4 regions of the Halomonas saccharevitans genome follow, and region 1 is predicted to be linked to each of the others. Evidence: predicted binding sites of a transcription regulator. Region 1 holds the regulator's gene; each other region holds the start of a gene.
What was found. Region 1 encodes sigma-54, which starts transcription at its own class of promoters, with help from an activator protein. Its sites were predicted from a motif close to TGGCACNNNNNTTGCTNT; they were not measured.

Region 2: a site for sigma-54 is predicted at 2,323-2,340, ahead of RSO68_RS06010 (P-II family nitrogen regulator). Genes of this name have one in related genera too.
Region 3: a site for sigma-54 is predicted at 2,968-2,985, ahead of urtA (urea ABC transporter substrate-binding protein). Genes of this name have one in related genera too.
Region 4: a site for sigma-54 is predicted at 5,014-5,031, ahead of RSO68_RS02870 (urease accessory protein UreD). Genes of this name have one in related genera too.

The regions. Positions count from the first base shown of each region.
Region 1 covers NZ_JAVXUR010000005.1:66,856-74,456, forward strand. Annotated here, with positions in the region: gene pmbA (metalloprotease PmbA) at 1-831, shown strand, start outside; gene RSO68_RS12870 (HPr family phosphocarrier protein) at 962-1,231, opposite strand; gene rapZ (RNase adapter RapZ) at 1,235-2,155, opposite strand; gene ptsN (PTS IIA-like nitrogen regulatory protein PtsN) at 2,202-2,687, opposite strand; gene hpf (ribosome hibernation-promoting factor, HPF/YfiA family) at 2,695-3,003, opposite strand; gene RSO68_RS12890 (RNA polymerase factor sigma-54) at 3,173-4,591, opposite strand; gene lptB (LPS export ABC transporter ATP-binding protein) at 4,732-5,457, opposite strand; gene lptA (lipopolysaccharide transport periplasmic protein LptA) at 5,457-5,984, opposite strand; gene lptC (LPS export ABC transporter periplasmic protein LptC) at 5,984-6,568, opposite strand; gene RSO68_RS12910 (KdsC family phosphatase) at 6,572-7,144, opposite strand; gene RSO68_RS12915 (KpsF/GutQ family sugar-phosphate isomerase) at 7,190-7,601, opposite strand, start outside.
Region 2 covers NZ_JAVXUR010000002.1:118,342-125,942, forward strand. Annotated here, with positions in the region: gene RSO68_RS05995 (hypothetical protein) at 1-66, shown strand, start outside; gene RSO68_RS06000 (YifB family Mg chelatase-like AAA ATPase) at 94-1,596, opposite strand; gene RSO68_RS06005 (accessory factor UbiK family protein) at 1,684-2,109, opposite strand; gene RSO68_RS06010 (P-II family nitrogen regulator) at 2,402-2,740, shown strand; gene RSO68_RS06015 (ammonium transporter) at 2,779-4,029, shown strand; gene glnK (P-II family nitrogen regulator) at 4,182-4,520, shown strand; gene RSO68_RS06025 (ferredoxin--NADP reductase) at 4,660-5,436, opposite strand; gene RSO68_RS06030 (LysR family transcriptional regulator) at 5,594-6,520, shown strand; gene RSO68_RS06035 (host attachment protein) at 6,640-7,068, opposite strand; gene RSO68_RS06040 (hypothetical protein) at 7,290-7,601, shown strand, end outside.
Region 3 covers NZ_JAVXUR010000001.1:614,333-621,933, forward strand. Annotated here, with positions in the region: gene urtB (urea ABC transporter permease subunit UrtB) at 1-1,471, opposite strand, end outside; gene urtA (urea ABC transporter substrate-binding protein) at 1,590-2,891, opposite strand; gene RSO68_RS02900 (tripartite tricarboxylate transporter permease) at 3,234-4,760, opposite strand; gene RSO68_RS02905 (tripartite tricarboxylate transporter TctB family protein) at 4,760-5,212, opposite strand; gene RSO68_RS02910 (Bug family tripartite tricarboxylate transporter substrate binding protein) at 5,212-6,198, opposite strand; gene RSO68_RS02915 (helix-turn-helix domain-containing protein) at 6,432-7,046, shown strand; gene RSO68_RS02920 (response regulator transcription factor) at 7,043-7,601, shown strand, end outside.
Region 4 covers NZ_JAVXUR010000001.1:606,218-613,818, forward strand. Annotated here, with positions in the region: gene ureG (urease accessory protein UreG) at 1-95, opposite strand, end outside; gene RSO68_RS02845 (urease accessory protein UreF) at 121-837, opposite strand; gene RSO68_RS02850 (urease accessory protein UreE) at 827-1,372, opposite strand; gene ureC (urease subunit alpha) at 1,620-3,335, opposite strand; gene RSO68_RS02860 (urease subunit beta) at 3,332-3,664, opposite strand; gene RSO68_RS02865 (urease subunit gamma) at 3,713-4,015, opposite strand; gene RSO68_RS02870 (urease accessory protein UreD) at 4,041-4,973, opposite strand; gene urtE (urea ABC transporter ATP-binding subunit UrtE) at 5,254-5,952, opposite strand; gene urtD (urea ABC transporter ATP-binding protein UrtD) at 5,952-6,797, opposite strand; gene urtC (urea ABC transporter permease subunit UrtC) at 6,794-7,601, opposite strand, start outside.

The sequences.
Region 1 (7,601 bases):
AGCCACGGCTTCCTGGGCAGTCAGCGCGGCAGCCGCCACTCGCTCTCCTGCCTGCTGATCGCCGAAGACGAGAATGGCATGCAGCGCGACTATGACTACACCAGCGCCCGCGACCCCCGCGACCTGCTTGCCGCCGAGGCGGTGGGCGAGAGCGCCGCGCAGCACACCCTGAGCCGCCTCGGCGGCCGGCGCCCGGCCACCGGGCGCATGCCCGTGCTCTTCGATCCGACCCTGGCCAGCGGCCTGGTCGGCCACCTGATGAGTGCCATCGCCGGGGGGGCGCTGTTCCGCGAGGCCTCGTTCCTCTGTGATCGCCTGGGCGATCCGCTCTTTCCGGAGTGGTTCAGCCTCGGCGAGCGCCCCATGGAGGTCGGCGCCATGGCGAGCTCGCCGTTCGACAACGACGGCGTGCAGACTCGCGACAACGTCTTTATCCGCGATGGTCGCCTGGCAAGCTACATGCTCTCGGCCTACAGCGCGCGTCGCCTGGGTCTTCAGACCACCGGCAATGCCGGCGGCGCGCGCAACCTGCGCATCAGCGCGCCGCTCGAGAGCCGCGAGGCGCTGCTCGAGCGGATGGGCCGCGGCGTGCTGGTCACCGAGCTGATGGGGCAGGGTGTGAACGGCGTGACCGGCGATTACTCCCGCGGGGCGGCCGGCTTCTGGGTCGAGGACGGCAAGATTCAGCACCCGGTGGAGGAGTTCACCATCGCCGGCAACCTCGAGACGATGTTCCAAGGCCTCGTCGGTGTGGGTAGCGATACCGATACTCGCGGCAGCATCCACACCGGCAGCTGGCTGATCGACGAGATGATGGTGGCCGGCGGCTGATCCTCGCAGCGCTCGTGAGGGCCTGCCCCTGCTGGGGCGGTCCTCACATCCAACATCCGCTCGATTCCCCAGCACGGCAGGCGCTCGCCTGACCAATTGCGAGTGCCCGGCGACTCGCTGTCAGCGTCTCTCAGGCGTCCTCGTCGAAGCGGGCCTCGAAGAGCGCGGAGATGGCGTCGAGGGCCGCGTCGGCCTCTTCGCCCTGGGTGTGCACCTCGAGTTCGGTGCCGCAGGGCGCGGCAAGGATCAACAGCGACATGATGTTGGCGGCATCGGCCTGCTGACCGCCGCGGTGCACGGTGACGTGCGCATCGAAGGGCTGGCAACACTGTACGAGTTTGGTGGCGGCGCGGGCATGCAGGCCGCGTCGGTTGGTCAGGGTCAGCTTGCGGCTCGGCACGCCTCAGGCTCCTTCCTGCGGTGCGTCGATATTCATCGATGCCCGCTCGCCGGGCAGGCTGATCTGCACGCCCAGCTCGCGATGACGCAGCCTGACGCCGGCGTGTCGCTCGGCCAGGTGGGCGGCTAGCCGCTCGGCCAGGTAGACCGAGCGGTGCTGGCCGCCGGTGCAGCCGACGGCTACGGTCAGGTAGCTGCGCTGACTGGTGCGATAGCGTGGCAGCCAGCGTTCCACCCAGGCGAGGATATCGTCGTGCATCTCGGCCACGACCGGGTAGCCGTCGAGGAAGGCGATGATGCTGGGGTCGCGTCCCGTGGCATCGCGCAGGGCCGGGTCCCAGTAAGGATTGGGCAGGCAGCGCGCGTCGAACACGATGTCGGCATCCAGCGGCACGCCGCGTTTGAAGCCGAAGGATTCCACGGTCAGGGTCATCTGCTCGGCGCGATGACCCGCCACCTGATCGGTGATGCGTCCACGCAGCTCGTGTACCGAGAGCCTCGAGGTGTCGATCACCAGGTCGGCAAGGTCGCGAATCTCCGAGAGCGCCTGCTCCTCGGTATCGATGGCCTCGGCCAGGGTCATGTCGCTGCCGCGGGTCAGCGGATGGCGACGTCGGGTCTGGGAGTAGCGCTCCAGCAGGATGCGCGCATCGGTGGTCAGGTAGACTACCTGGCACTCGAGGTCGCGGGTGCGCAGGTCGTCGAGGAGTTCGGGAAAGCGCGCGAGGGCGTCGGGCAGATTGCGCGCATCGATGCTGACGGCGATCGATGATCGCACGCTGCGGCCCTGCTGGAGCTCGTCGACCAGCGGCCCGAGCAGCATGGCCGGCAGGTTATCGATGGCGTAGTAGCCCAGGTCTTCCAGCGCCTGCAGCGCGATCGACTTGCCGGAACCCGACCGACCACTGATGATCACGAGCTGCATGCGGGTCTCCTGGTCGTGAAAGGGGCGGGCGGTGTCCCAAGGGGGGTCAGCCGTCCTGGCGGCCGTCTGAGGCCTGTTGCCGTATCGCCTCCATGAGATGCTCATGAAGCTCGCGCTGGCTAGAGCTATGCCGCAGGCGTCCGCGGGTATCGGCGTCGTTCATCACGCCAGCTACCTGTCCCAGCAGCGCGAGGTGCGCCTCGTCGGCCTCCTGGGGAACCAGCAGTACGAAGACCAGATCTACTGGCTCCCCGTCGATGGCATCGAAGTCGACCGGTTCGGCCAGCTTCAGAAAGCCGGCGATGGGCGCCTTGCAGTGCGGGTTTCGGGCATGCGGGATGGCGACCCCGTTGCCGATACCGGTGCTGCCCAGCCGTTCACGCCCGATCAGGCGGCTGAACACCTCCTGGCTGTCGAGGCTGGGCGTGTTCTGGGCGATGAAGGTGCTGAAGAACTCCAGCACCCGCTTCTTGCTTCCCCCGGGCACGTCGAAGAGCGCGCGCTCGGGGGGCAGGATGGCGTCCAGTGTCATGACGGAATCAGCGCGCGCCGGCGCCCTGGGCGCGGGCCTGGGCCTTTTCCTTGTGCTTGACCAGCTGACGGTCGAGCTTGTCGGCCAGCGCATCGATGGCGGCGTACATGTCATTCTCCATGGCCTCGGCATGGAGGTCGGCACCGGCAGCATGCAGGGTGCAGGCGGCCTGCTGGCGCTCCTTCTCCACGGAGAGGGTGACCTGCACGTTGGTGATGTTGTCGTAATGACGCTCGACGCGGGTCAGCTTTTCCTGCACATAGTCACGCAGTGCGTCGGTCAGTTCCACATGATGGCCGGTGATGTTGACTTGCATGACACGCTCCTTGCTCTTACGGGGTGTGAGTCGATTGTAACCCTTTTTAGCGCCCTGCATACCCCCTCGGCCGGGGGTGGCAAGACACTCTTCGAACGGCGTCAATTCAACCGCTTGCGCCCGCATCGGACGCCGGCATCCGGGCGCGTCGATACGCCATGCGTGGCGTTCAACGAAGGCGCTTGCGCTCGCTGGAGGAGGCGATGCCCATCCCCTCGCGATATTTCGCGACCGTGCGTCGCGCCACGGCAATGCCCGCCTCGTCGAGCAGGGCGACCAGCCGGCTGTCCGAGAGCGGCTTGCGCGGGGGCTCGTCCTGAATCAGCTTGCGGATCCGGGCGCGAATGGCGGTGCTGGAGTGGGCATCGCCTTCGCCGCTGCCACCGCCCACCTGGCTGGAGAAGAAGTACTTGAGCTCGAACATACCGCGCGGGGTGTGGATGAATTTCTGGGTGGTGACCCGTGAGATGGTCGATTCGTGCATCTCCACGACCTGGGCGATATCGGCCAGGATCAGCGGCTTCATGGCCTCCTCACCGCGCTCCAGGAAGTCGAGCTGGCGCACCATGATCTCGCGACCCACCCGCAGCAGAGTGTCGTTGCGGCTGGAAAGGCTCTTGATCAGCCAGCGCGCCTCCTGCAGGTGATCCTTGAGAAACTGGTTGTCCGCGCTCTTGTCGGCGCGACGAATCAGCGCGGCGTAGTCCGGCTGGATGCGCAGGCGTGGCATGGCCTCGGGATTGAGCTCCACCTGCCACCCTTCGCGGGTATGGCGGGCGACGAGATCGGGAATCACGTAGTCGCTGTCGCCCTCGCCGAAGGCACTGGCGGGGCGCGGATCCAGCGAGCGCACCAAGCCGATGGCCGTGTCGAGGGCCTCGTCGTCGAGGCCGAGGCGGCGTTTGAGCAGGCGGCGATCATCGCCGGCCAGCGCCTCGAGGAACTGGCGCACCAGGCGGCGCGCCTGGGGCAGCAGCGGGGTGTCGTCGGGCAGTACAGCGAGCTGCAGCTGCAGGCACTCGCGCAGGTCGCGGGCGAAGACGCCGGTAGGCTCGAACTGCTGGAGGCGCATCAGCACCTGCTCGACCTCCCGGCTCCTGAGCCCCGCGAGGCCCTGGGCCTTGAGGCCGTCGCGGATCTCCTCCAGGGGCTGGGTGAGGTAGCCGTCGCCGTTGACGGCGTCGATCAGGCTCTCGGCGATGTGCCGCTGGCGCTCGTCGAGGTCGATCATCGCCAGCTGCCAGGTCAGGTGACCCTGGAGGCTCTGACCCGCGGACTGGCGCTCGAAGTCGGGGGCTTCGCCGCCGGCGGGCGAGCTGCCCAGATCCTGGTAGGTATCGGACCAGTCGCTGTCGGTGGTGAGTTCGGCGGGAATCTCGCTGGCCCAGTCGTCGTCGGGCGTCTCGCTCGCCGCCTGTTCGCCGAATTCCTCCTCCACGTCCAGCAGAGGATTGGATTCCAGCGCCTGCTGGATCTCCTGGCGCAGGTCCAGGGTCGAGAGCTGCAGCAGGGCGATGGCCTGCTGCAGCTGGGGCGTCATGGTCAGTTGAGTGCCGACGCGAAGCTGCAGGGAAGCCTTCATGGCCATGAGAGGAGTTCCCTCGACGTGCCTAAAAATTCCACCCTAGCCGCTGGGCGCGGGGGGTGCAACCGGAGAATTAGCAACAATCGTGCCATTCTCGGGCATGATGTCGCTGGTGAATCATGATGGTTTTCAGGCGGCGGCGGTCAGAGGCGGAAATCCTGGCCCAGGTAGACGTCGCGGACGCGCTGATTGGCCAGTATCGCCTCGGCATCTCCCTCGGCGATGATCTGGCCGTCGCCGACGATGTACGCTGTGTCACAGATATCAAGGGTCTCGCGGACGTTGTGGTCGGTGATCAGCACGCCGATGTCGCGGGCCTTGAGCTGGCGGATGATGCCCTTGATCTCGCCTACCGAGATCGGGTCGACCCCGGCGAAGGGCTCGTCGAGCAGGATGAAAGCAGGCTCGGTGGCCAGCGCCCGGGCGATCTCGACCCGCCGCCGCTCCCCCCCGGAGAGGCTCATGCCGAGGTTGTCGCGGATGTGGGTCACGTGGAAGTCCTCGAGCAGCTCCTCGAGCCGGCGCTCGCGACCACGTCGGTCGAGGTCGCGGCGGGTCTCGAGGATCGCCATGATGTTGTCGGCGACCGACAGCTTGCGAAAGATCGAGGCTTCCTGGGGCAGGTAGCCGATGCCGGCTCGGGCACGTTCGTGCATGGCCGCCGTCGACAGGTCCCGCTCATCGATATGTACCGTGCCGGCATCGGCGCGCACCAGGCCGACGATCATGTAGAAGGAGGTGGTCTTGCCGGCCCCGTTGGGGCCGAGCAGGCCGACGATCCGGCCCTGCTCGATGGAGAGGCTGATGTCCTGCACCACCCGGCGCCGCTTGTAGCTCTTGGCCAGGTGTTCGGCCCTCAGGGTCTTCATCACGGACCGTCCTGCTGTTCGGGTTCGAGGGTCATCCGCACCCGCTGGCGCTCCTCGACGCCCTGCGCGTCGGAGCGCGCCTGGACGACGCGGCGATCGAGGAAGTATTCGAGGTAGCCGCCGTCGAAGGTGTCGCCGCCCTGGTGAAGCTCGGCGCGGTCGATCAATTCGATGCGCCGCTCGGCGACATGATAGACGACGGTACGCCCCCAGCCGCGCACCATGGGCTCATCCGGGGCGGGCTGCTGCTCGATGTAGGCGCGCTCGCCGGTGGCGGTGGCGAGGGTGAGCTGGCCCTGGTCGTTGCGGCGGATCTCCACCCGTGCGCCGGTCAGCTGCATGCTGCCCTGCTGGATCTCCACGTCGCCAGTGTAGACGGCGGTGCCCGCGCGGTCGTCGAGGTCGAGGCGGTCGGCCTCGACCTGGATCGGGGCGCTGGCATCACCCTCCAGGGCCAGGGCCGGAGCGCTGCCGAGCAGCAGGCCAATGACGCCGAAGGTCAGCAGGGGGGCGAAGAGAGTTCGCATCATGACTCGGGATCCTCGCGGGTGTCGGGCGGATGGTGTCCGCGCACATTGTCGGTCAGTCGCGCGCGGTTGTCATGGATCCAGGCGTCGAAGCGTTCGCCGCGCATCCGCTGGGGGGGCTGGCGCAGCATCGCCGGGGTCTCGCTCCAGGCATGGCCGCTGTCGGCGTCGAAGTGCAGGATCTCGGTGTCCAGCTGCCAGCGCTCCGCCGGGGCCAGCAGGCGCGCGTCACCGGTCAGGGTCAGCGGGTTGCCTCCCGCCCCCAGGGTGCCGTGGTCGCCATTGGCCAGCCAGACCCGGCCCGCGGCGTCGATCAGGCGCGCGTCGGGTTGCTCGAGGCGGGTGACGTCGTCGTGGGGGGTATGGGTCAGGCGCGGCGTGTCCAGGCGCTGGTGAGGCTCGCCCGTGGCATCGAAGCGCGTCAGCCGGGCGTCCTTGAGATAGTAGTCGGGCTCGCCGGAGACGTCTCCCGGTACCGGGCCGGGAGCCGGTGCGTCCTGCAGGTCGAGCAGCGCCAGCCCGCCGCCCAGGGCGAGCAGCAGCAGCAGAAGCCCGGTGCGAAAGCCGGGGCGCGGTAGGCCCATGGTTCAGCGCACGCCGTGGAGGTAGGTATCGAGCACGGCGTCCCAGTGCCCCTGGGCCTGCAGCAGGGTGTCGCAGATCTCGCGCACCGCGCCGTGGCCGCCCTCGGCCTCGGTGACCCAGTCGGCCTGGTCGCGGATGTAGGTCGGCGCGCCGGGCACGCTGATGCCGACCCCGGCACGGCGAATGGCGGCCATGTCGGGCATGTCGTCACCGCAGTAGGCGACCTGCTCGAGTTCCAGCTCCAGGTGGGCGCACAGCTCGCGCAGCACGTTGAGCTTCTTCTCGGCGCCCTGGAAGACGTGCTGGATGCCCAGCGCGGCGGCGCGGCGGCTGACCATCGGCGAGTCGCGTCCGGTGATCAGGGCCACCACGATCCCGGCGCGCTGCACGAGCTTGATGCCGTGGCCGTCGAGGGTATGGAAGGCCTTGATCTCGACGCCATCGGCCTGGAAGTACAGACGCCCGTCGGTGAGCACGCCGTCCACGTCCATGGCCAGCAGGCGGACATGGCGCAGGCGGTCGACCAGCTGGCCGTCGTTGAGGGGGCGGTGTGGCTGGGTAGGGACGAGGCTCATGGTGTCTCCGGTCGAGGGTCGGCGGTAGCGGATGGTCGCAAGGGATCAGATGACGCCGCTGGCGAGCAGGTCGTGCATGTGCAGGGCGCCGATCGGGCGGCCGTCGGCGTCGACCACGGCCAGCGCCGAGATGCGCCCGTCCTCCATCAGGCGCACCGCTTCGGCGGCCAGGGTGTCGGGGGCGATGCGCTTGCCGGGGCGGGTCATGACGTCATCGACGGTGAGCCCTGAGAGGTCGCTGTGCTGATCGAGGGTGCGGCGCAGGTCGCCGTCGGTGTAGACCCCGGCCAGGCGGCCATCCTCGCCGACCACGCAGGTGAAGCCCAGGCCCTGGCGGGTGATCTCCAGCAGGGCGTCACGCAGCGGGCTGCCCAGCGGCACCGCGGGCAGCCGGTGGCCCTGGTGCATCAGGTCGGCGACCCGCAGCAGCAGGCGCTTGCCGAGGCTGCCGCCGGGG
Region 2 (7,601 bases), on a different contig from region 1:
CTGGGACGCGACGCGCCCGCCTGGCGCACCGAGATCAGCGGCGCGCTGGATGCCACGGCCCTCTGACCGCGAGCGCCTTCATGCGTTGACCGATCACCCCTTGAGCAGCCGATCGAGCTGTCGATAGCCGATGGCCTCGATCAGCTGGTCACGCCTGGGTCGCGCCTCCCCGGCCAGATCGGCCAGGGTCAGGGCCACCCGCAACACCCGGTGATAGGCCCGCGCCGATAGCCTGAGCCGCTCCAGCACGCCGGCGAGCCAGGCCCGATCCGCGGCCTCGAGGCCGCAGGCCTCCTCCAGGGCGCGTCCGGACAGCCGGGCATTGAGTCCGCCACGGGTGGCCTGCTTCGCCCGCGCCGCCAGCACCCGCTCGCGAACCACCGCCGAGGGCTCGCCCGGCTCGCGCGAGGTCAGTTGCTCCGGCGCCAGCGCCGGCACCTCCACCTGGAGGTCGATGCGATCGAGCAGCGGGCCGGAGAGCCGCGACTGGTAGCGCTGGATCTGCGCCGCCGTGCAGTGGCAGGGCCGACGCGGGTCACCCAGGTGCCCGCAGGGACAGGGATTCATCGCCGCGACCAGCTGGAAGCCGGCGGGGAAGCGTCGCTCGTGGTTGGCGCGGGCGATATGGATCTGCCCCGACTCCATGGGCTCGCGCATCACCTCCAGCACGTGACGGGAGAACTCCGGCAGCTCATCCAGGAACAGCACGCCCCGATGGGCCAGGGAGATCTCGCCGGGGCGCGGCTTCGAGCCACCGCCCACCAGGGCCACGGCGCTCGCCGTATGGTGCGGGGAACGGAAGGGCCGAACGCCCCACTGGGCGACGTGGGACAGCCCGCTGACCGAGCGGATCGCCGCCACCTCCAGCGCCTCCTGCTCGGTGAGCGGCGGCAGGATGCCCGGCAGGCGGCTGGCCAGCATGGTCTTGCCGGTGCCGGGCGGACCGGCGAACAGCAGGTTGTGGCCGCCGGCCGCCGCCACTTCCAGGGCGCGGCGCGCCTGGTGCTGGCCGCGCACATCAACGAGATCCGGGCCCGGCTCCGACGCCGGGGCGGGGCCAGGCGCACGGTGGGGAAGCAGCGGCGTCTGGCCGAGCAGGTGGGCCACCACCTCGAGCAGGTGGTCGGCGGGCAGCACCTCCAGGTCGCCGGCCAGGGCCGCCTCATCGGCGTTGGCCCGGGGTACGATCAGCCGGCGGCGCGCCTGGCGCGTGGCCATGGCCATCGGCAGCACCCCGCTGAGCGGTCGCAGCCGGCCGTCCAGGGCCAGCTCGCCGGCGCACTCGACTCCGTCGAGTGCCTCGGGGGGCACCTGGCCCGAGGCCACCAGCAGCCCCAGGGCGATGGGCAGATCGAAGCGGCCGCCCTCCTTGGGCAGGTCGGCGGGGGCGAGGTTGAGGGTAATGCGCCGCAGGGGGAAGTCGAAACCGGCATTGACCAGGGCGCTGCGGACGCGCTCGCGGCTCTCCTTCACCGCGGCCTCCGGCAACCCCACCAGGGTGATGCCGGGCAGTCCATTGGCCAGATGCACCTCGACCAGCACCTCGGGCGCCTCGAGTCCGAGGCCGGCCCGGGTGTGGATAATTGCCAGCGTCATGCGCGATCCCTCGCTGCCTGTCTGCCCTCAGGCTAGACCAGGCCGGCGAGGGGCGCCCGGCGAGGGGTGCTCGGCGCCGGGCGAGGATCAGCGGTTGGACTCGCCAGCGCCGGCGTCTTCCTCCGGGTTTGAATCTGGGGCGCTCGACTCGGTGCGCGAATCGGAACCTGCCTCAGGGCCGGGTTCGGGCTTCGACTCGCTCGTGGCGGCAGCACTCGGCTCCTCCGGCAGCGCCTCGGTCGAGGCGCTCGCCGTTTCCCGCGAGGCGTCGGCGTCCAGAGCCTCTTCCAGCGCCGCCACCTGCTGTTCCAGCGACTCGACGCGCGACCGGGTACGCTGCATCACATCCATCAGGATGTCGAAGTCCTCCCGCGACACCAGCTCCAGGCGATCGAAGGCGCCCTTGACCACCTGCTGGATGCCCTTCTGCACCTCTTCCGGGGCCTGGGACGCCCCCTGCAGCCGGTCGCCGATCTGCTGGGCCAGGCGGCTGATGCGATCGTGGCTCACCATGGTGTCTCTCCTGAATCGTGGGTGGATGCCTGTCCAAAGGATACGCAAGCCACCGGCAGGGCGCATCATTCGCCGCTGCCTACTTCTGGTGCACATGCGCCACGGCGAGGCACCAGAAGAGTGCGCGCCCTCCGCCCGCCTCGCGCGCCCCGTCGAATGGCGAGCCGACATGGCCCCTCCAGCCAACTGATTTCACGAAACTATCGTGGGAAGTGGCACGGTTTGCGCAAAGTCATGACAACCACTTCTCGGGGGGCACCACGCCGCCCACCTTCAGCAGGGGAGATCCGTCATGAAGCTGATCACCGCCATCATCAAGCCCTTCAAGCTCGACGACGTCCGCGAGGCGCTCGCCGATAACGGCGTGCAGGGCATCACCGTCACCGAGGTCAAGGGCTTCGGCCGCCAGAAGGGCCACACCGAGCTCTATCGCGGTGCAGAGTACGTCGTCGACTTCCTGCCCAAGGTCAAGGTCGAGGTCGCCGTTGACGACGGGCGCCTCGAGACCGTGCTGGACGCCATCTGCAGCGCGGCCAACAGCGGCAAGATCGGCGACGGCAAGGTCTTCGTCACGCCGCTGGAGGACGTGATCCGCATCCGCACCGGCGAGCGCGGTGCCGATGCCGTCTAACTGCCACTCCCTTTCCTTCCCGACGTGGAGAGACACCCATGAGTGAACTTCCCGAACTGAGCTACGCGCTCGATACCTTCTACTTCCTGATCTGCGGCGTGCTGGTGATGTGGATGGCCGCCGGCTTCTCGATGCTCGAGGCGGGCCTGGTGCGCTCCAAGAACACCGCCGAGATCCTCACCAAGAACATCGCCCTGTTCGCGATCGCCTGCACCATGTACCTGCTGGTCGGCTACTACCTGATGTACTCCAGCGATGCCGGCGGCTTCCTGCCGAGCCTGGGCGCGCTGATCGGCAGCGAGAACGGGGTCGAGGCGGTGCTCGCCGGTGGCGATGACGCCCCCTACTACTCCATGCGCTCGGACTTCTTCTTCCAGGTGGTGTTCGTGGCAACCGCCATGTCCATCGTCTCCGGTGCCGTGGCCGAGCGCATGAAGCTGTGGGCCTTCCTGGCCTTCGCCGTGGTCATGACCGGCTTCATCTACCCGGTGTCCGGCTACTGGACCTGGGGCGGCGGCTGGCTGTCCGAGGTCGGCTATTCCGACTACGCCGGCTCGGGCATCGTGCACCTCGCCGGTGCGGCGGCGGCGCTCGCCGGGGTCATCGTGCTCGGCCCGCGCAAGGGCAAGTACGGCAAGAACGGCAGCATCTACGCCATCCCCGGCGCCAACCTGCCGCTGGCCACCCTGGGTACCTTCATCCTGTGGATGGGCTGGTTCGGCTTCAACGGCGGCTCCGAGCTGAAGATGTCCGACGTCTCCTCCGCCAACAACGTGGCCCAGGTGTTCGTGAACACCAACGCGGCCGCCGCCGGCGGCGTGATCGCCGCGCTGATCCTGGCCAAGCTGTGGTTCCGCAAGGCCGACCTGACCATGTCGCTGAACGGCGCCCTGGCGGGCCTGGTGGCCATTACCGCCGACCCGCTCTCGCCCAGCGCCCTGGGCGCCGCCCTGATCGGCGCCGTGGGTGGTCTGCTGGTGGTCCTCGCCATCGTGACCCTGGACAAGCTGAAGCTGGATGACCCGGTGGGTGCCATCTCCGTGCACGGCGTGGTGGGTATCTGGGGCGTGCTGGCCGTACCGCTGACCAACAGCGGAGCCAGCTTCGGTCCGCAGATCATCGGCATCCTCGGCATCTTCGTCTGGGTGTTCGTGGCCAGCCTGATCGTCTGGCTGATCCTCAAGGCCGTGATGGGCATCCGGGTCACCGAGGAGGAAGAGTACGAAGGGGTCGACCTGACCGAATGCGGCCTGGAAGCCTACCCCGAGTTCGGCGCCTCCAAGTCGTGAGACTCACCCCCGTGTGAGCCCACGCGCACATCCTGGCCCCCTTCGGGGGGCTTTTTCATTCCTCTCGCCCCGGGTGTATGCTCTGGCACAATGAGTACGGTAAGGGTGGCGGCGTTCGCCACCGACCCACGGACACGACGAGGATCAAGACCATGAAACTGGTGACCGCCATCATCAAGCCGTTCAAGCTCGACGACGTACGGGAGTCGCTCTCCGAGATCGGCGTCCAGGGCATCACCGTTACCGAGGTCAAGGGCTTCGGCCGCCAGAAGGGGCACACCGAGCTCTACCGCGGCGCCGAATACGTCGTCGACTTCCTGCCCAAGGTGAAGCTCGAAGTGGCCGTGGATGACGACATGGCCGAGAAGGTGATCGATGCCATTACCCAGGTAGCCAACACCGGCAAGATCGGCGACGGCAAGATCTTCGTCACCGCCCTGGAACAGGTGCTGCGCATCCGCACCGGCGAGACCGGCAAGGACGCGGTCTGAAAGCTCGAAGCTCGAAGCTCGAAGCTCGAAGCTCGAAGCTCGAAGGCAACATGAATGAAACCGCCCCCATGGCCTGTGCCTGGGGGCGGTTTTTCTTCCAGCTTCAAGCTTATGGCTTACAGCTCCGGGCGAAGCCCGGTTATTTCTCGACGAAGGCGCGCTCGATCACGTAGTCGCCGGGCTCGCCCATGCGCGGCGAGATGGTGAAGCCGAGCTCGTCGAGCAGGGCGCTGGTATCGTCGAGCATCGCCGGGCTGCCGCAGATCATGGCGCGATCCTGCTTCGGGTCGATGGCCGGCAGCCCCATGTCGTCGGTGAGCTTGCCGCTGCGGATATGGTCGGTCAGCCGCCCCATGGTGTGGAACTCTTCGCGGGTCACCGTGGGGTAGTAGACCAGCTTCTCGCTGATCTCCTCGCCGAGGTACTCGTGGGCCGGCAGGTCCTTCTGAATGAAGTCGGCGTAGGCCAGCTCGTTGACGTTACGCACGCCGTGCACCAGCACCACCTTCTCGAAGCGCTCGTAGACCTCCGGGTCCTGGATCAGGCTCATGAAGGGCGCGAGGCCCGTGCCGGTGGAGAGCAGGTAGAGGTTGCGCCCCGGCAGCAGGTCGTCGGTGACCAGGGTGCCGGTGGGCTTGCGGCTGACCATGATCTGATCGCCCACCTCGAGGTGCTGCAGCCGCGAGGTCAGCGGGCCGTCCTGCACCTTGATGCTGAAGAACTCCAGGTGGTCCTCGTAGTTGGGGCTGGCGATGGAGTAGGCCCGCATCAGCGGCTTGCCGTTCACCTCGAGGCCGATCATCACGAACTGGCCGTTCTTGAAGCGCAGGCTGCGCTCCCGGGTGGTGCGGAAACTGAACAGGGTGTCGTTCCAGTGGTGCACACTGAGAACGTCCTCAAGCGCAAACTTGCTCATGCCGACTCCTTTATATTCCAAAAAAGAATAAATTAGCCCAGTAGATCGATACAGCAATTCTAAGAGCCGGGAGTTTATCTGTTAAATGGATTGTATGGATAACACTTATCTATACTCTGGATATCAACTCTAGAGATCACATCCGCCAAGGAGCGTCATGCGCTACACCCTGCGCCAGCTGGAGGTCTTCGTCGCCGTCGCCCAGCACGAGAGCGTCTCCCGGGCGGCCCGCGCCCTGTCGCTCTCGCAGTCGGCGACCAGCACCGCCCTGGCCGAGCTGGAACGCCAGTTCGACTGCCGGCTGCTCGATCGCCTCGGCAAGCGCCTCAAGCTCAACGCGCTGGGCTTCCAGCTGCTGCCCAAGGCGGTGGCCCTGCTCGATCGCGCCGAGGAGGTCGAGGAGCTGCTGCGTGGCCAGCAGGGCATCGGCATCCTCGACGTGGGCGCCACCCTGACCATCGGCAACTACCTGGCGACGCTGCTGATCAGCGACTTCATGCAGCGCCACCCGGGCAGCCGGGTGCGCCTCTCGGTGCGCAACACCCGCACCATCATCGAGAGCGTGCGCCAGCACGAGCTCGACCTGGGGCTGATCGAGGGGCAGTGCGAGGAGGAGGATGTGATCACCCAGCCCTGGGTGGAGGACGAGCTGGCGGTGTTCTGCTCGCCGCGCCATCCGCTGGCCGGCGGCGGCCCGGTGGAGCTCGACCGGCTGCTGCGCGAGGCCTGGATCATGCGCGAACAGGGCTCCGGCACCCGGCTGACCCTGGAGCAGGCCGCCCGACACCGCCGCGGGCGTTTCAACATCCTGCTCGAGCTGGAGCACACCGAGGGCATCAAGCGGGCGGTGGAGTCGGGACTCGGCATCGGCTGCGTCTCCAAGCTCGCGCTGCGCGACGCCTTCCGTCGCGGCAGCCTGGTGCCCATCACCACCCCGGAGCTCGACCTGAGCCGCCAGTTCACCTTCATCTGGCACCGCCACAAGTACCTGGCCACCGGCATGCGCGAGTTCCTGAAGCTGTGCCGCCAGATGACCGAGGGCATTCGCCGCAGTGATCAGATCGACCTGCCCCAGGTGCCCTGACGCCGTCCCGACTCAAGACCCGCTGCAGGGCCTGGAGCCCGCCCTGATACAACGCGGCTTACACAAGAACGCAAGACGGCCCGGCCAAAAGGCCGGGCCGTCCGATGCACGAAAAGAGGCTAGCGGAGGTCGCGAACTGCCTCCTGGATATCGGCGGGGCTGGCCTTGGTCAGATCCTTGGCCAGCGAGTGAATCACCAGCTTGGCAGTGGGGCCGTCGAGCTTGTCGCGCAGCTGGCCGAGAAAGCGCGGCGGGGCGACCAGGATCAGCTTCTCCATGCTGTTGTCGACGCGAGCGCGATAGAGGCGCTCGGCGACCTCGCGGGCAAACATCTCCTCGTGATGCTGGGTCGCCACGCTCTCGCCGCCGGCACTGCGAGCCGTGGTCGAGGTCGACTCGTGGACATCACCCCCGCGATCCGTGACCAGGTCGCCCTCGTGCAGGCGCCCCTCGGCGTGCACCAGGCTATCCAGCTCACTGACCGTGAGTCCGTCGCGGGTAAACAGGCGCGCCCGCGCCGCATCCGCCACCACGATATAGGTCGTCATAGTCGCTCCTCGAAGCCGGTGAGTGGACGAAGGCACGTCCTTCGGGACACCCGCCTTCGCCTCTGATTCAACCTTGGCAAGCTCGCCCCACTTGGTCAACAGGGCCCGACACCATGCCGGGACTGCAGGAGGACGGGAACTGGGGTAGCATCACGCCTCGCCCGACACGGAGGTCGGCGCGCCTCATCGCCGCGATGTGCATTCCCCCGGGAGGATCCCCCATGCGACAGTTCCTGTTTCCCCGCCGGCCGCTGGCCCGCACCACCGTGCTGACCTGCCACCTGATGCTGCAGCTCGGCCTGCTGGCCGGCGCCGCCCTGTGGCTGGCGCCCCGCACGCCATGGCTCACGCCGTCTCTCGAGCTGGCCGGGGCCTGGCCGCCCCTGGCACTGGGCGGCGGCCTCTGGCTGCTCGCCGCCGTGGCCCTGCGCCTGGTGGCCGAGCTCGCCCTGCTGCCCCACCACCTGAGCGCGCAGCGTCCCGGCTTCGCCCCGGCTGCCGTGGTGACCCGCTCCTTTGAGCGGCGCCCGGCG
Region 3 (7,601 bases), on a different contig from region 1:
CCCAGAGGTTCCCCACCCCGCCGAACACCACCACCATGAAGGAGTCGATGATGTAGTTCTGTCCGAGGTTGGGCCCGACGTTGGTCAGCTGGGAGAGCGCCACGCCGGCAAGCCCCGCCACGCCGGACCCCAGGGCGAAGGTCATGATGTCCACCCGGGTCGCCCGGATGCCCATGGAGCGCGCCATGGCACGGTTCTGGGTCACCGCCCGCACCTCCAGGCCCAGGCGGGTACGCCGCATCACCAGCATCAGGCCGGCGAACACCAGCAGCGCGAAGCCCAGCACATAGAGGCGATTGAGGGTCAGCGACAGTCCCTCGTTGATCATCAGCGAGCCGCTCATCCACTCCGGGCTGACCACGGTGCGATTGAGCGGCGAGATCACGGTGCGAACCAGCTGCTGGAGGATCAGGCTGACGCCGAAGGTGGCCAGCAGGGTCTCCAGGGGGCGGCCCTTGAGGAACTGAATGACGCCACGTTCGATGGCGATGCCGGCCAGCGCCGCCACCAGGAAGCCGGCGGGAATCGACAGCACCAGGGCCAGGCCGGGCTGGCCGGGCAGCAGCTGCTGCATCGCCCAGGTGGTGTAGGCGCCGAGCATCATCAGCTCGCCGTGGGCCATGTTGATGACCCCCATCACGCCGAAGGTGATGGCAAGCCCGATGGCCGCCAGCACCAGCACCGACCCCAGCGACAGGCCGAAGTAGAGGGTCTCCAGACCACTATTGATCCTGAGCTTCTGCTCGATGTCGGCAAGCGCCGAGCTGGCTGCTTCGGCGAGCGCAGGGTCGTCGCTGCGTGCCGCCGAACTGAGGGCCGCACGGGCCTCGGGATTGAGGCTTCCCGCCAACGAACCGATCGCCGCGGCATCGCCCTGCTCGAGCCGATGAATCGCCAGACCCTGCGCCAGCAGGCGCCTGACCTCATCATCCCCCTCGTCCTCGAGCAGGCCCTGCAGGGGCGCCACCATGGCCTCGTCGACCCGCCCCAGCAGGTCGCGGGCCGCCTCACGACGGGCGCCGACGTCATCCACCCGCAGGTCGAGCACCGCCAGGACACTCTGCAGCTGGCCGCGCAGCGCATTGTTGATGCCGATGCGGTCGAGCTCACGGCGCGACATCTCGCCGAGGGCCTCGCCGGTCAGGGCATCGACCACCGGCCAGTTCCGGCCCCGGTTCTCGAGCACCACGACGAAGCGGCCGGTCTCCTTGTGGCGCTGCAACTTGCCGCCAAGCAGGGCTTCCAGCCAGCCGCGGCTACGCTCGTCGCCGCTGCCGACGATGGCCTCGATGGCTCCATCCATCCGGGCGTAGGACGCCGCATCGAGGGACGCCAGCAGGGACTGGCCGGTGTCGTCCTGGGCCTGGGCCTGGGCCTGTGCCTGGTCCTGGGCATGGGCAAGGGCGGCCAGCGGCAGGCAGGCGAGCAGGCACAGGGCCAGCAGCCACCTGAGACAGGGGGGGATCTTCATGGACGTGTCCTGTGAATGATCGTCGAGTGGCGTGCCGACATCACCGGGCCGAGTGTCGGCCCGATGAGTCTGTCAGCGCGGTTCCGCGAAGAAACGCGTGTTATGCGACGGCGACCTCTTACTGGGTCTCGCTGCCACCGCAGCTACCCTTCACGACGTTGTAGTTGCCGCAGGACAGGGGGGCGCGCCAATCGCTGATCAGGTCCTTCGAGCCTTCCAGGTAGTCGGACCAGGCATCGCCGGCCACGGTGGAAGGGGTCTCCCAGACGATGGAGAACTGGCCGTTGTCCTGGATCTCGCCGATCAGCACCGGCTTGGTAATGTGGTGGTTGGGCATCATCGCCGCGTAGCCCCCGGTGAGGTTGGGGACGCTGACGCCGATGATGGCGTCCTTGACCTCATCGACCTCGGTGGTGCCGGCCTTGCGTACCGCCTCGGCCCACATGTTGAAGCCGATGTAATGGGCTTCCATGGGATCGTTGGTCACCGCCATGTCATCGCCGGTGTACTCGATCCAGGCGTCGATGAAGTCATAGTTAGTGTCCGTATCGACGCTCATGAAGTAGTTCCAGGCGGCGAGGTGGCCGACCAGCGGCGCGGTGTCGATGCCGGTGAGCTCCTGCTCGCCCACCGAGAAGGCCACCACCGGGATGTCGGCGGCGTCGATGCCCTGGTTGCCCAGTTCACGATAGAAGGGCACATTGGCGTCGCCATTGATGGTCGAGACCACCGCGGTCTTCTTGCCCTGGCTGCCGAACGCCTTGATCTCGGAGACGATGTTTTGCCAGTCCGAGTGACCGAAGGGGGTGTAGTTGATCATGATGTCCTCGTCGGCCACGCCATGCGACTTGAGGTAGGCATCGAGGATCTTGTTGGTGGTGCGCGGGTACACATAGTCCGTGCCGGCCAGCACCCAGCGCTCCACACCGATGTTATTCATCAGATAGTTCACGGCGGGAATCGCCTGCTGGTTGGGTGCCGCCCCGGTGTAGAAGACGTTCTCGGAGGACTCCTCCCCCTCGTACTGCACCGGATAGAAGAGCAGGCCGTTGAGCTCCTCGACCACCGGCAGCACGGACTTGCGTGACACCGAGGTCCAGTTGCCGAAGATCACGTCGACCTCCTCCTGAGCCAGCAGCTCACGGGCCTTCTCGGCGAACAGCGGCCAGTCGGAGGCCGGGTCCACGACGACGGCTTCCAGCTGGCGACCCAGCAGGCCGCCCTCGGCGTTCTGCTGTTCGATGAGCATCTCGACGGTGTCCTTGAGCACCGTCTCGCTGATGGCCATGGTGCCGGAGAGCGAGTGCAGGATACCGACCTTGATCGGACCCTCCTGGGCCATGGCGGGTGCCGCCATTCCCAGGCTCAGGAGGGACGCGGCCAGCCAGCGGGAAGAACGGAAAGCGGATGACGGAATCATGAGAGCTCCTTGCGAGCGATGTTGTTGTCGATGAGTCCTGGGCTGGAGGACATCGCGAGGATGCCTCTGATATGTCACCGCAAGGGGTGTGCCACTTCGACGGGCTGCCGCGTTTTGCTCGGCGAATCAGTCTATTGGCAGAAGCTCAACAAGGGACGGCATGCGCCGTCGGGCGCTTTCGTGGAGCGTGCGCCCGCCCCACCGCTCCCTCATCGCCCGGGACCATGGTGCAACGCACCATCACGGGGCACGGCGGCCGGACACGACACGGGGGCGCCGGCCTGGCCGGCGCCCCCGTGAAACACACAGAACGCAAAGGGTGAGCAGGAGACGCTGCCGAGCTCAGTCGCCTTCCGGCCCTCCCGTGCCGGTGGTCACCTTCATGCGGCGGCGCAGCAGCGGGCCGACGATGTAGGGCAGGATCAGCCCCAGGCCGGCGAACACCCACAGGCCGATGGCAAGCCCGCTGTCCCACAGGATGGTCCAGTCGCCGTCGGCGATGTCCATGGCGTGGCGCAGGTTCTTCTCCATCTCCGGCCCCAGCAGCAGGCCAAGGATCACCGGCACCAGCGGGATCTCCAGCTTGCGCAGCACGTAGCCGCCCACCCCGAAGGCCACCATGAAGTAGAGATCAAAGGTGGTGTTGCTGATCGAGTAGATCCCCACGAAGGCGATCATGGTCACGACCGGCAGCAGGTACATCGGCGGCACCGAGAGCAGCTTGACGAAGATCCCGACCAGCGGAATGTTCAGGATCAGCAGCAGGAAGTTGCCGATCAGCAGCGCCGCGATCACCCCCCAGACGATGTCGGCGTTCTGGGTGAACATCAGCGGTCCGGGCGTGATGTTCAGCGAGATCAACAGCGCCAGCAGCACCGCCGTGGTGCCGCTGCCCGGCACGCCCAGCGTCAGCATGGGCACCAGCGCGCCACTGGAGGCGCCGTTGTTGCCCGCCTCTGGCCCGGCCACGCCGCGCGGGTCGCCCTTGCCGAAGTAGCCCTTCTTGCCGATCACCTTTTTCTCGAGGGTGTAGCCGATGAAGCTGCCAAGCGAGGCCCCTGCGCCCGGCAGCACGCCGGCGATGAAACCCAGCACCCCGCCCCGCAGGCTCGACGGCAGAATGTTACGGATGTCCTTCCATTTCAGCGTGAGCTTGTTGACGGCCATCTTTTCCTTGCCGCCACCGGCCTTCTCCTCGATGAAGAACAACAGCTCCGAGATGGCGAACAGGCCGACGATGGCGATGATGAAATCCACCCCCTCGTAGAGTTCCAGCACGCCGAAGGTGTAGCGCTGCACGCCGGTGTTGTCGATGCCCACGGTGGCGATCATCAGGCCGATGGCCGCCGCGACGACCGTCTTCATGGGGTTCTTGCCGGTGATGCCGCCCAGGGTGGCGAACGCCAGCAGGAAGAGCGCGAAGTACTCGGCCGGCCCGAAGGTCAAGGCGAAGTCGGCCAGCAGCGGCGCCAGCAGGATCAGGCCGATGGTGGCGATCAGGCTGCCGATAAAGGAGGCCACGGCGGAGATGGCCAGGGCCTCGGAGGCCTTGCCCTGCTGGGCCATGGGGTAGCCGTCCAGGCAGGTCATCATGGCCGGCTCATCGCCGGGAATGTTGAGCAGGATCGAGGAAATGCGCCCGCCGTACATGGCGCCGGCATAGACCGAGGTCAGCATGATCATCGCGGTTTCCGGGGCGAGCCCCAGGGTGAAGGCCAGCGGGATCAGGATCGCCACCCCGTTGGCCGGACCCAGTCCCGGTAGCGCCCCGATCAGAGTCCCCAGGAAGGCGCCGAGCAAGGCGAACATCAGGTTGTGCGGTGCCAGGGCGACGCCGAACCCGTCCATCAAGAAGCCAAGCGTTTCCATCAACCCACCTCCAGGAACGACAGCAGGCCCAGCGGCAGCGCCAGGTCGAGGGCGAAGTTGAACACCAGATACACCACCACACCGGATACTGCCCCGATGACATAGGCCTTGACCGGGCGAGACCCCATGCGCCAGCACAGGGTGCCCACGGCCAGGGTGGTGCTGATGATGAAGCCGAGCGGTTGCAGCAGCGCGGCGTAGAAGATCAGCACGACCACGGCGACGATCAGCTCGATGCCGGTGCGGCTCCAGGGCCAGGCGTTATCCGGGTCCGGCCGCACGATCATGTACAGGCTGGACAGGGCCAGAACGGCGGCCAGCAGTCGTGGAAAGGTTTCGGGGCCGACGGCCTCGGTCCCGCCGAAGGGTTCGTTGAACTGAGTGGTGCCCCAGCCGTACGCGACGGCCAGGACGATCATCAGTATTCCGAAGATGCGATCATTGAAGGTCATTACTGAATCAACCCGATATCCTTGGAGAGCTGCTCGATATCATCGATCTGGTCCTTGACGAAGGACTCGAACTCACCGGCGCTCATGTGGAAAGGCATCAGGCCATTGTTGGTCATGACGTCCTTCCACTCCTGGCTTTCGTAGATGGTATCCATGGCATCCACCCAGTACTGCTTCGCCTCGTCGGAGATATCGGCCGGCATGTAGAAGCCACGCCAGTTGGGGCCGACGGCATCGATGCCCTGCTCCTTGGCGGTGGGGATATCGCTGTAATCGCCGGGCAGGCGCTCATCGGACAGTATGGCCAGTACCCGGAGGTCACCGGACTCCATGAAGCCCTGGGCCTCGGTGATGTCGCCGGTGAAGGCATCGACGTGGCCACCGATCACCTGGGTCAGAGCCTCACCGCCATTGTTGTAGGAGAGGTAGGGAATGCGCGGCAGCTCGTCGACCTCGGCCGCCTGAGCGGCGATCAGCACCTTGAGGTGATCCCAGCCGCCCTTGGCGCTGCCACCGGCAAACTTGACGCTGCGCGGGTCTTCCTTGAGGGCCTCCATCAGCTCGGGCAGGTCATCGTATTCGGAGTCCACGGATACGCCGATCACGCCATAGTCCGCGCCCAGCGCACCGATCCAGTTGACCATGTCGGCGTTCATGCCCGGAAACTGGCCCTGGGCCAGGCGCGTGGTGGTCGCGGTGGACGCGGCGACCAGCAGCTGCTCGTCGCCGGCACGCTTGCTGACGGTGTGCGCATAGGCCACCCCGCCGCCGGCGCCAGCCATGTTGATGGTCTGCACGCTGCGCGGCACGATATCCATATCTTCCATCACCTTCCCCACGCTGCGGCAGGTGAAGTCCCAGCCGCCACCCGGATCGGCGGGGGCCAGGCACTCGACCTTGCCCTCGGGCTCGAAGGCGAAGGCGGTTGCGGCGGTGGTGGCGAGGGCAGTGATCGCTACCAGCTGGACGGGTCGCTTGAGGTTCATGGCGGGCGTTCCTCCTGACATCGGGCTTGTGAAGTCGTTATGTGATGTTCGGCTTGCGGAACCTGTCGGCCTTCCTTACAATTCTGTAAGGCAGAACATCGTTCCTCAGGACAGAAAGTTAGGCCCCGGATCATGGAGCGTCAACGCTCCGGCGCCCGATTGCGACCAAAGTTCAAGGCCACCGAGGTTCCATACCACCAGGGCGAAAGACATAACGGAGGCTCGATCCGCAGATGGCACAGGACCGCGTCGAGGCCGTGGAGCGCGCACTGACCGTGCTCGAGGTCTTCGACTCCGCGCAGGAATACTTCACCCTGGCCGAGCTGGCCCAGGCCACCGGCTACTACAAGAGCACCCTGCTGCGCCTGCTCGGGTCGCTTTCCCGCTTCGACTACGTGCAGCGTGACGACCACGGCCGCTGGCACCTCGGCCATGCCCCGGTGCGCCTGGCGCGTCGCCACCTTCCAGGCCGGCATCTGGCGAGGCGCATCCAGCCCCTGCTGGCCCGCCTGGCGAGCGAGTCCGGCGAGACCGCGACCCTGCTCGAGGTGGAGGACGGCATGGCGGAGTGTCGGCTGGTCACGCTGCCCGAGACCGCACTGCGTCATGACCTGCACCCGGGCGACCGCTGGGCGGTGACCGAGGAACACGACCCGCGCCCGGCCCTGCCCGGCGGTGCCATGGTGTGCCAGGCGTTGCCCGGCGACGCCCTCGAGCCGCCGCGCTGGCTGGCCCTCTCGGGCCCGGCCGGACGCCTGGATACGCACCGCGCCAGGGCCGCGCTGGAGCATGCCGTGGCGGTGCTGTCGGCCGGCCCGGGACGCGACTCAGGGGAGACGGGGTCATGACGCTGCTGCTGGTGGAAGATGATGCCCTGCTGGCCGAGACGCTGACCGAGACCCTGCGCCTGCAGGGCCACGAGGTCTGCTGCCTCGACGACGGCAGCGCGGCGCATGAGCGCCTGGCGGTGCCCGGGCATGGCCTCGCGCTGGTGCTGCTCGACCTCAACCTGCCGGGCTGTGGCGGACTCGAGGTGCTCGAGGCCCTCAGGGCGCATGACCGCGCCACTCCCGTGTTGATCCTCACCGCCCGTGGCGCCGTGGAGGACCGGGTCCGCGGCCTCGACCTGGGCGCCGACGACTACCTGGCCAAGCCCTTCGCCCTCGACGAGCTCGAGGCTCGCGTGCGTGCCCTGCTCAGGCGCCGCAGCCCCGCGGCGGCGCTGACGGCGGGGCCCCTCACCCTCGACATCCGGCAGCAGCGCTTTACGCTTGAGGGCGAGCCGCTCACCCTGCCGCCCCGGGAGCAGCGCCTGCTCGCCTGCCTGATGCAGCATGCCGGCACGCCGGTGGACAAGGCCCGGCTCGCCGAGGAGGCGTTCCAGGGCGACGCCCTGGGCGACA
Region 4 (7,601 bases), on a different contig from region 1:
TAGTGGTCCCGAAGGGCGCGGCAGAGCTGCTTGAGCAGGGCCGTCTTGCCGGAGCCCACCGGGCCGCCGACGCCGATTCGCAGACAATGAGTCATGGTGCTTCTCCTGGCTTTTCCAGCCTTAGCTTCTGAACAGTCGTGAGTACTGGGTCTCGTGCAGGGCACTGGCCAGGGCCAGGCCCGGCAGCGCCGGCCCCAGGGCGTCTTCCTCTAGCGACAGGGCCGCGTCTGCCGCGGATACCAGCGCCGGGCGCATTCGCTCAACCAGGCGCTGGGCCGCCGTATGCCCGAGGGGCAGGGCCTTGCAGGCCACGGCCAACTGGTTCTCCAGCCAGGCCCAGGCGAAGCCCAGCATCGCCTGGCGCGGTGGCACGCCGCGCACGTGCGCCGTCCAGGCGAAGACCGTCACATAGCCGGCGTTGGCCGGCAGCGCCGGTGCCTCGCTCGAGGGGCCACCCGGCAACAGCGCGAGACTCCCCAGCAGACGCACCAGGGCGGCGCCCAGGCGGCTATCTTCGGCGGCAAGCTCCGCGGTCTCGCGGTTGGCGGCGAGCCAGTCGTCCCACCCGGCGATGGCCTCGCCATCCGCCTCGTCCCAGGCCTGGGTCAGGCGGGCCAGGGCCGGCAGCTCGCAGCGAGTCAGGCCGTCCTCCAGCACGCCCTCGAGCCACTCGCCGAGACTCGCTTCATCAGACACCCAACCCAGTTCGAAGGCGCTCTCTAGCCCCTGGGAGAAGGCGAAGGCGCCGATGGGCAGCGCCGGACTGACCAGCTGCAGCAATCCCAGCAGCGCCAGGTCATCGCCCCGCGCCGCCGTCGCCGGCCCCTCAGTGGGCATGGTCATGATCGTGGCCGTGGTGATGCGGGTGATGCCCATCACCCTCCCCGGCCGTGGCCGGAGAGGGTGTATGGAACTGGGCGTGAGAATAGGCACCCGGCTCGGGGTCGAAGGGTGCCCGGTGGTGCTCGAGGCGCGCCCCCAGCCGCTCGGCCAGCGCCTCCAGCACATGATCCGGCGGGAAGCGCACGAAGCCGCCCTGACCCGGTGAAGCGTCTTCATCCTCGCCCAGCGCCAGCTGAACGTGACGGTTGCCCAGATGATAGGCGAGACGCGCCATCGGCAGGCCCGCCGCGATGCGGGCGGTGACCACCGGCTCCACGGCGGCGCGGATGCGCACCACCTCGCCCCCCTCGGCGCGCAGCCCCTCGCCGTCGCGCAGCACCGGGCCACGATCGAGGAACAGGCCTATGGTGCGCCCGGCATCGCTTACGGCCTTTAGCCGGCCCAACACGCGCTGCTCGAAGGGAAGTGTCAGGGTATCGGTGGCCTGGTCGGCCGCGATGGGCCCGAGGCGTTCGATCAGTTTCAGCATTGAACAACCGCTCCTATGGTGTCTCGAGATGAGCCAGTCCTGCCTTCGCTTAACCCCACGTGTCCGAAACCCTGGCGCCCCGTACGGACTCCCGCGGTCGGAAAGACGGCACCTCCCTGTGCCGGCTTTCCTCGATCTTCATCCCTGAAGATCGCCCGCGTCGCTTCGTCCGGGTCACCAGCGGCCACGCGAGGTTTCGCGTCGACAGGCTGGCTCTCATACATGGGCATCCTCATCACCATGGTCATCAGAACAGGTGGTAGCGCTGGGCGAGCGGCAGCTCGGTGGCGGGCTCGCAGGTCAGAAGCTCCCCATCGCAGCGCACCTCGTAGGTCTGCGGGTCGACGCTGAGCTCGGGGCAGGCGTCGTTGAGCTTCATGTCGGCCTTGCACACGCCCCGCACGTCCCGGCAGGCGCTGAGCGGGCTCTTCAGGCCGAGACTGTCCTTGATGCCGGCCGCGAGCGCCGCCTGACTGACGAAGGTCAGGCGGGTCTGGCTCACCGCCCCCCCGAATGAGCCGAACATCGGGCGGTAGTGCACCGGCTGGGGGGTGGGGATCGAGGCATTGGGGTCGCCCATGGGAGCCATGGCGATCATGCCGCCCTTGAGGATCAGCGCCGGCTTGGTGCCGAAGAAGGCCGGTTTCCAGAGCACCAGGTCCGCAAGCTTGCCCACCTCGATGGAGCCCACCTCATGGCTCAGGCCGTGGGTAATGGCGGGATTGATGGTGTACTTGGCGATGTAGCGCCGGGCGCGCACGTTATCGGCACCGCGCCCTTCATCTTCCGGCAGCAGCCCACGCTGCTGCTTCATCTTGTGGGCGGTCTGCCAGGTCCGGCAGATCACCTCGCCGACTCGCCCCATGGCCTGGGAGTCCGAGGCGATCATCGAGATCACCCCCAGGTCCTGGAGGATGTCCTCGGCGGCGATAGTCTCACGACGGATGCGCGAGTCGGCGAACGCCACGTCCTCGGGAATATTGGGGTCCAGGTGGTGGCACACCATCAACATGTCGAGGTGCTCGTCGATGGTGTTAACGGTATAAGGCCGCGTCGGGTTGGTCGAGGACGGCAGCACATAAGGCTTCGAGCAGGCGGTGAGGATGTCCGGCGCATGGCCGCCCCCGGCCCCCTCGGTGTGATAGGTGTGGATGCCGCGTTCCTTGAAGGCGGCCAGGGTGTCTTCCACGAAGCCCGACTCGTTGAGCGTGTCGGTATGGATCGCCACCTGGACGTCATAGCGCTCGGCAACACTCAGGCAGTTGTCGATGGACGCCGGGGTAGTCCCCCAATCCTCGTGCAGCTTGAGGCCCATGGCGCCGGCCTCGAGCTGGGCCTCCAGCGCCTCGGGAAGGCTAGCGTTGCCCTTGCCGAGCAGGCCGATGTTCATGGGCAGGTCATCCACCGCCTGGAGCATCTTGCCGAGGTGCCAGGCCCCTGGCGTGCAGGTGGTGGCGTTGGAGCCGGTGGCCGGACCCGTGCCGCCGCCGAGCATGGTGGTGATGCCGCTCACCAGCGCCTCCTCCACCTGTTGGGGGCAGATGAAGTGGATATGGGCATCGATGCCGCCGGCGGTGAGGATCTTGCCCTCCCCGGCGATCACCTCGGTGCCGGGGCCGATGACGATCTCCACGTCCGGCTGGGTATCCGGGTTGCCGGCCTTGCCGATGGCCTTGATGCGCCCCGCCTGGAGGCCGACGTCGGCCTTGACGATGCCCCACCAGTCGAGGATCAGCGCGTTGGTAATCACGGTGTCCATGACCGAATCGTCGTGACGCTGGCTCTGCCCCATGCCGTCGCGGATCACCTTGCCGCCGCCGAACTTCACCTCCTCACCGTAGTGGGTGGCATCGCGCTCGACCTCGATCCACAGCTCGGTGTCACCCAGGCGTACCCGATCACCTGTCGTGGGACCGTACATGTCGGCATAGGCCTGACGGCCGATCTTGTTGGGAGAGGTCATGACGATGCTCCCTGATCCGGTGCATCGAGGCTGTCCATGACGTCGCCACGGAAGCCGAAGATGCGGCGCGCCCCGACATAGGGAATCAGCGTCACCTCACGCACCTGGCCCGGCTCGAAGCGGATCGCCGTGCCGGCGGCCACATCCAGCCGGTAGCCCCGCGTGCGCTCGCGATCGAAGGTCAGGGCCGGATTGGTCTCGGCAAAGTGATAATGGGAACCGACCTGGATCGGCCGGTCGCCGGTATTGGCCACCTCGACGGTGATCCGATCGCGGCCCGCACAGAGCTCGATCTCACCGTCCTGTAACTGGTACTCACCGGGAATCATCGGCACTCCCTCCTGTAATGTTGAAAACTGCGCGAGTGCAGCCAGTTTTCAGACGATGGGCGTATGCACGGTGACGAGCTTGGTCCCGTCCGGGAAGGTGGCCTCGACCTGGACCTCGTCGACCATCTCGGCCACTCCTTCCATGACGTCATCGCGGGTCAGGATCTCGCGCCCATGGCTCATGAGATCCGCGACGCTACGACCGTCGCGGGCGCCCTCCAGGATCTCGAAGCTGATCAGCGCCACCGCCTCGGGGTAGTTGAGCTTGAGACCACGATCGCGGCGCCGCTCGGCCAGCTGGGCGGCCGAGAAGAGCAGCAGCTTGTCCTTGTCTCTAGGGGTCAGTTCCATGGGGCGTCTCCATCAAGAAAAGCAATCAGGTCAACCAGATCCTGGGGATATGGGCCGGCTGGCCGAGCAGCCTCGGCCGCAGGATCTCCCAGGCCTGGCGACACAGCCGCCAGGCCTCGTTGCGCTCGCCGCCCAGGTAGCGCATCAGCAACACCCCGTGGCGCACCGTCACCGCCCATCGCGGATTCGTCGGCAGACTATCGCGCAGCGCCTCCACGGCGTCCGATTCGTCCTCGAGCCCCACCGCCCAGAGCGTGGCCTGCACGCTGGCACCGCCCTGCCCCCAGCGGCCGGCAAAGCGCGGATGACGGGGATCCAGCGGCTGACGCTCGAGCCACAGGGGCCGGCCGTTGCGGGTCAGATGAAAGCGCTGCTCGATGCGGCCACTGGTGAAGGGCAGCGCACTCGCCGGTCGGCCCAGGGCCATCACCTCCCAGCCGAGGCAACGTGACGTCTCCGACAGGGCAATGGTGGTGCGCTGCTCGCCCTTCGAGCCGTCGAAGGCCAGGGTTTCCTGGGGCAGCCACTCGAGCATCCCATCCTCGGCGACATCGAGGTGCGTATGCTGCTGCCAGGCGACGCCATGGCTGTCGGCCCGGTAGAGTTTGTTGGCGGCCGGGGTGGTCAGCAGCGCATGGGCCCCCGCGCCGACCCGGACGCTGATGGTCAGGGCGTCACCGCTGACCAGGCCGCCAGGCGGATGCAACAGGTAGACATGGCAGGCGCCGGGGCGGCCTTCCGCATGACGGCCCTCGGGGTGAAACGAGCGCTGCACCCGCAGCGGCCCGTGGTGGCGGGCTCGCGTCATGCGGGTCACGCCGTCTCGGGTCTCGAAGGCCAGGTCCAGCGAGGCCGCCCAGTGGCGTCCGGCATCGAAACGATGCCCCGAGACAGGCCCAGAGACCGGCCCCGAGGCCGGCGATGGCGGTCCTGGCGTGAGTGTCGAGAAGGCCGTCATGGCGGTCCGCCCTGTCAGGAAAGTGGCAATTGCACTGACTTCAGCAAGGGCTGTACCAGAACGGTGATAAATAGAATTACCCAAATATTTTCAATGGGTTGAATGGCCATCAAGGGAGTATCGCCGGATCACCGAAGCACCAGAAAGGGGCAGCCGGAAGGCGAGGTGCACCAGAAGTAGCAAAGCTTCAAGAGCAGCCGTCTTTTCCTGGTGCATGCTCTGAAGTACGGCCCGGGGCATGATCTTGGCAACAGCCCGGGACGATCCGGCGCGGCAAGGGCTAGACCGTCAGATGCTCTCGGATCAAGGCCTCGGAGAGCTCACCGATCTCGCCGCGCGCCACGGGGCGGCCCCGATCCATGATCACGAAGCGGTCGGCATACTGGCGCGCGAAGGGCAGCTTCTGCTCCACCAGCAGCACGCTGAGGCCATCCTCGCGGATCAGCCGGCGGATCACCTCGCCGATCTGGGCCACGATATTGGGCTGGATGCCCTCCCCCGGCTCATCGAGGATCAGTAACCGCGGCTCGAGCACCAGGGCCCGCCCGATAGCCAGCTGCTGCTGCTGGCCACCGGAGAGATCGCCCCCGCGGCGATGCTTCATCTCCTCGAGCACGGGGAAGAGCTCATAGACCCGCGGCGGAATCCGCTTCAGGCCGTCCTTTCGCGCGGCCAGGCCGGTGCGCAGGTTCTCCTCCACGGTGAGCAGCGGGAAGATCTGGCGTCCCTGGGGCACATAGCCGATGCCCAGCCGCGAGCGATCCTCGACCTTCCGCCGGGTCAGCTCCACATCGTCGGCATAGCGGATGCTGCCGGAGGCCACCGCCACCTCGCCCATGATCGCCTTCATCAGGGTGGTCTTGCCCACCCCGTTGCGTCCCATCACGCAGGTGCACCGACCGGTGGGTACCTCGAGGCCCAGGTCCCAGAGGGTGTGGCTCTCCCCGTAGTACTGGTTAAGCGTCTCGATGGTCAGCATCAGGCGGCCTCCTCGTCGGGGTCGGCGCCCAGGTAGACCTCGACGACCTTCGGGTCATGGGAGACCTGGTCCATGCTGCCCTCGGCCAGCACGCTGCCCTGGTGCAGCACCGTCACGGTGCGGGCGATGGAGCGCACGAAGCCCATATCGTGCTCGACCACCACCACGGACTGCTTGCCCTTGCCGGCAAGGCCCGTGAGCAGCTCGGCGGTGCGCTCCATCTCCTGCTCGGTCATGCCGGCCACCGGCTCGTCGACCAGCAGCAAGCGGGGACGCTGCATCAGCAGCATGCCGATCTCCAGCCACTGTTTCTGGCCGTGGGAGAGAATGCCGGCCGGGCGATGGCGCAGCTCGGTGAGCCCGATGGTCGCGAGCACCTCCTCGATGCGGTCGCGGATCTCGCCGGTCAGGCGCGCGGTGAGCGTGGGCAGGATGCGCTTGTCGGTCGCCATGGCGAGTTCGAGGTTCTCGAACACCGTCAGGGCCTCGAATACCGTGGGCTTCTGGAACTTGCGCCCGATGCCGAGGCTCGCGATCTCCGGTTCGCTCTTGGCCAGCAGGTCGTGGCGACTGCCGAACCAGACCGAGCCGCTGTCGGGTCGGGTCTTGCCGGTGATGATGTCCATCATGGTGGTCTTGCCGGCCCCGTTGGGGCCGATGATGCAGCGCAGCTCGCCATCGTCGATGGTCAGGTTGAGATCGTTGATCGCCTTGAAGCCGTCGAAGCTGACGGTGACGCCGTCCAGGTAGAGGATCGGCCCATGGCGAACATCCACCGGTGAGGCCGCCGGCACCAGGAAGTCGAAGACCCGGTCACGGTCGGCCAGGGAATGCAGGAAACTCATGCGGAGGCCTCCCGGGGCGCAGTGGGTTCAGGAGATGACGAGGGTGGCGGACGACGACGGCGAAGCCGATAGGCAAGCAGGCCGGCGATGCCCTTGGGCAGCAGCACCGTGACCAGCACGAACATGCCGCCCAGGGCAAACAGCCAGGCATCCGGCATCACCCCGGTGAACACCGTCTTGGCATAGTTGACCAGTATCGCGCCGATAACCGCGCCGTAGAGGGTCGCGCGCCCGCCCAGGGCCACCCAGAGCACGATCTCGATGGAGAAGATCGGCGAGAATTCGCTGGGGTTGATGATGCCCACCTGGGGGACATAGAGCGCCCCGGCGACCCCGGCCAGCATGGCCGAGACCACGAAGACGAAGAGCTGGAAGCGCTCGACCCGATAGCCGAGGAAGCGGGTGCGCGCCTCGGCATCCCGAGTGGCCACGCTGACCCGGCCGAGCTTGCTTGAGACGATGGCCCGGCACAGCACATAGCCCAGGGCCAGGGCCACGCCGGTGGCCAGGAACAGGCCGAGTCGGGTGGCGTCGCTGCGCAGATCGAAGCCCAGCAGCTCCTTGAAGTCCGTCAGCCCGTTGTTGCCGCCGAAGCCCATCTCGTTGCGGAAGAAGGCCAGCATCAGGGCGAAGGTCAGGGCCTGGGTGATGATCGAGAGATAGACCCCGGTCACACGCGACCGGAAGGCCAGGAAACCGAACACCAGTGCCAGCAGCCCCGGGGCGAGCAGCACCATCAGGAAGGCGAACCAGGCCATGTCGAAGCCCAGCCAGTACCAGGGCAGCGCGTCCCAGTCGAGAAAC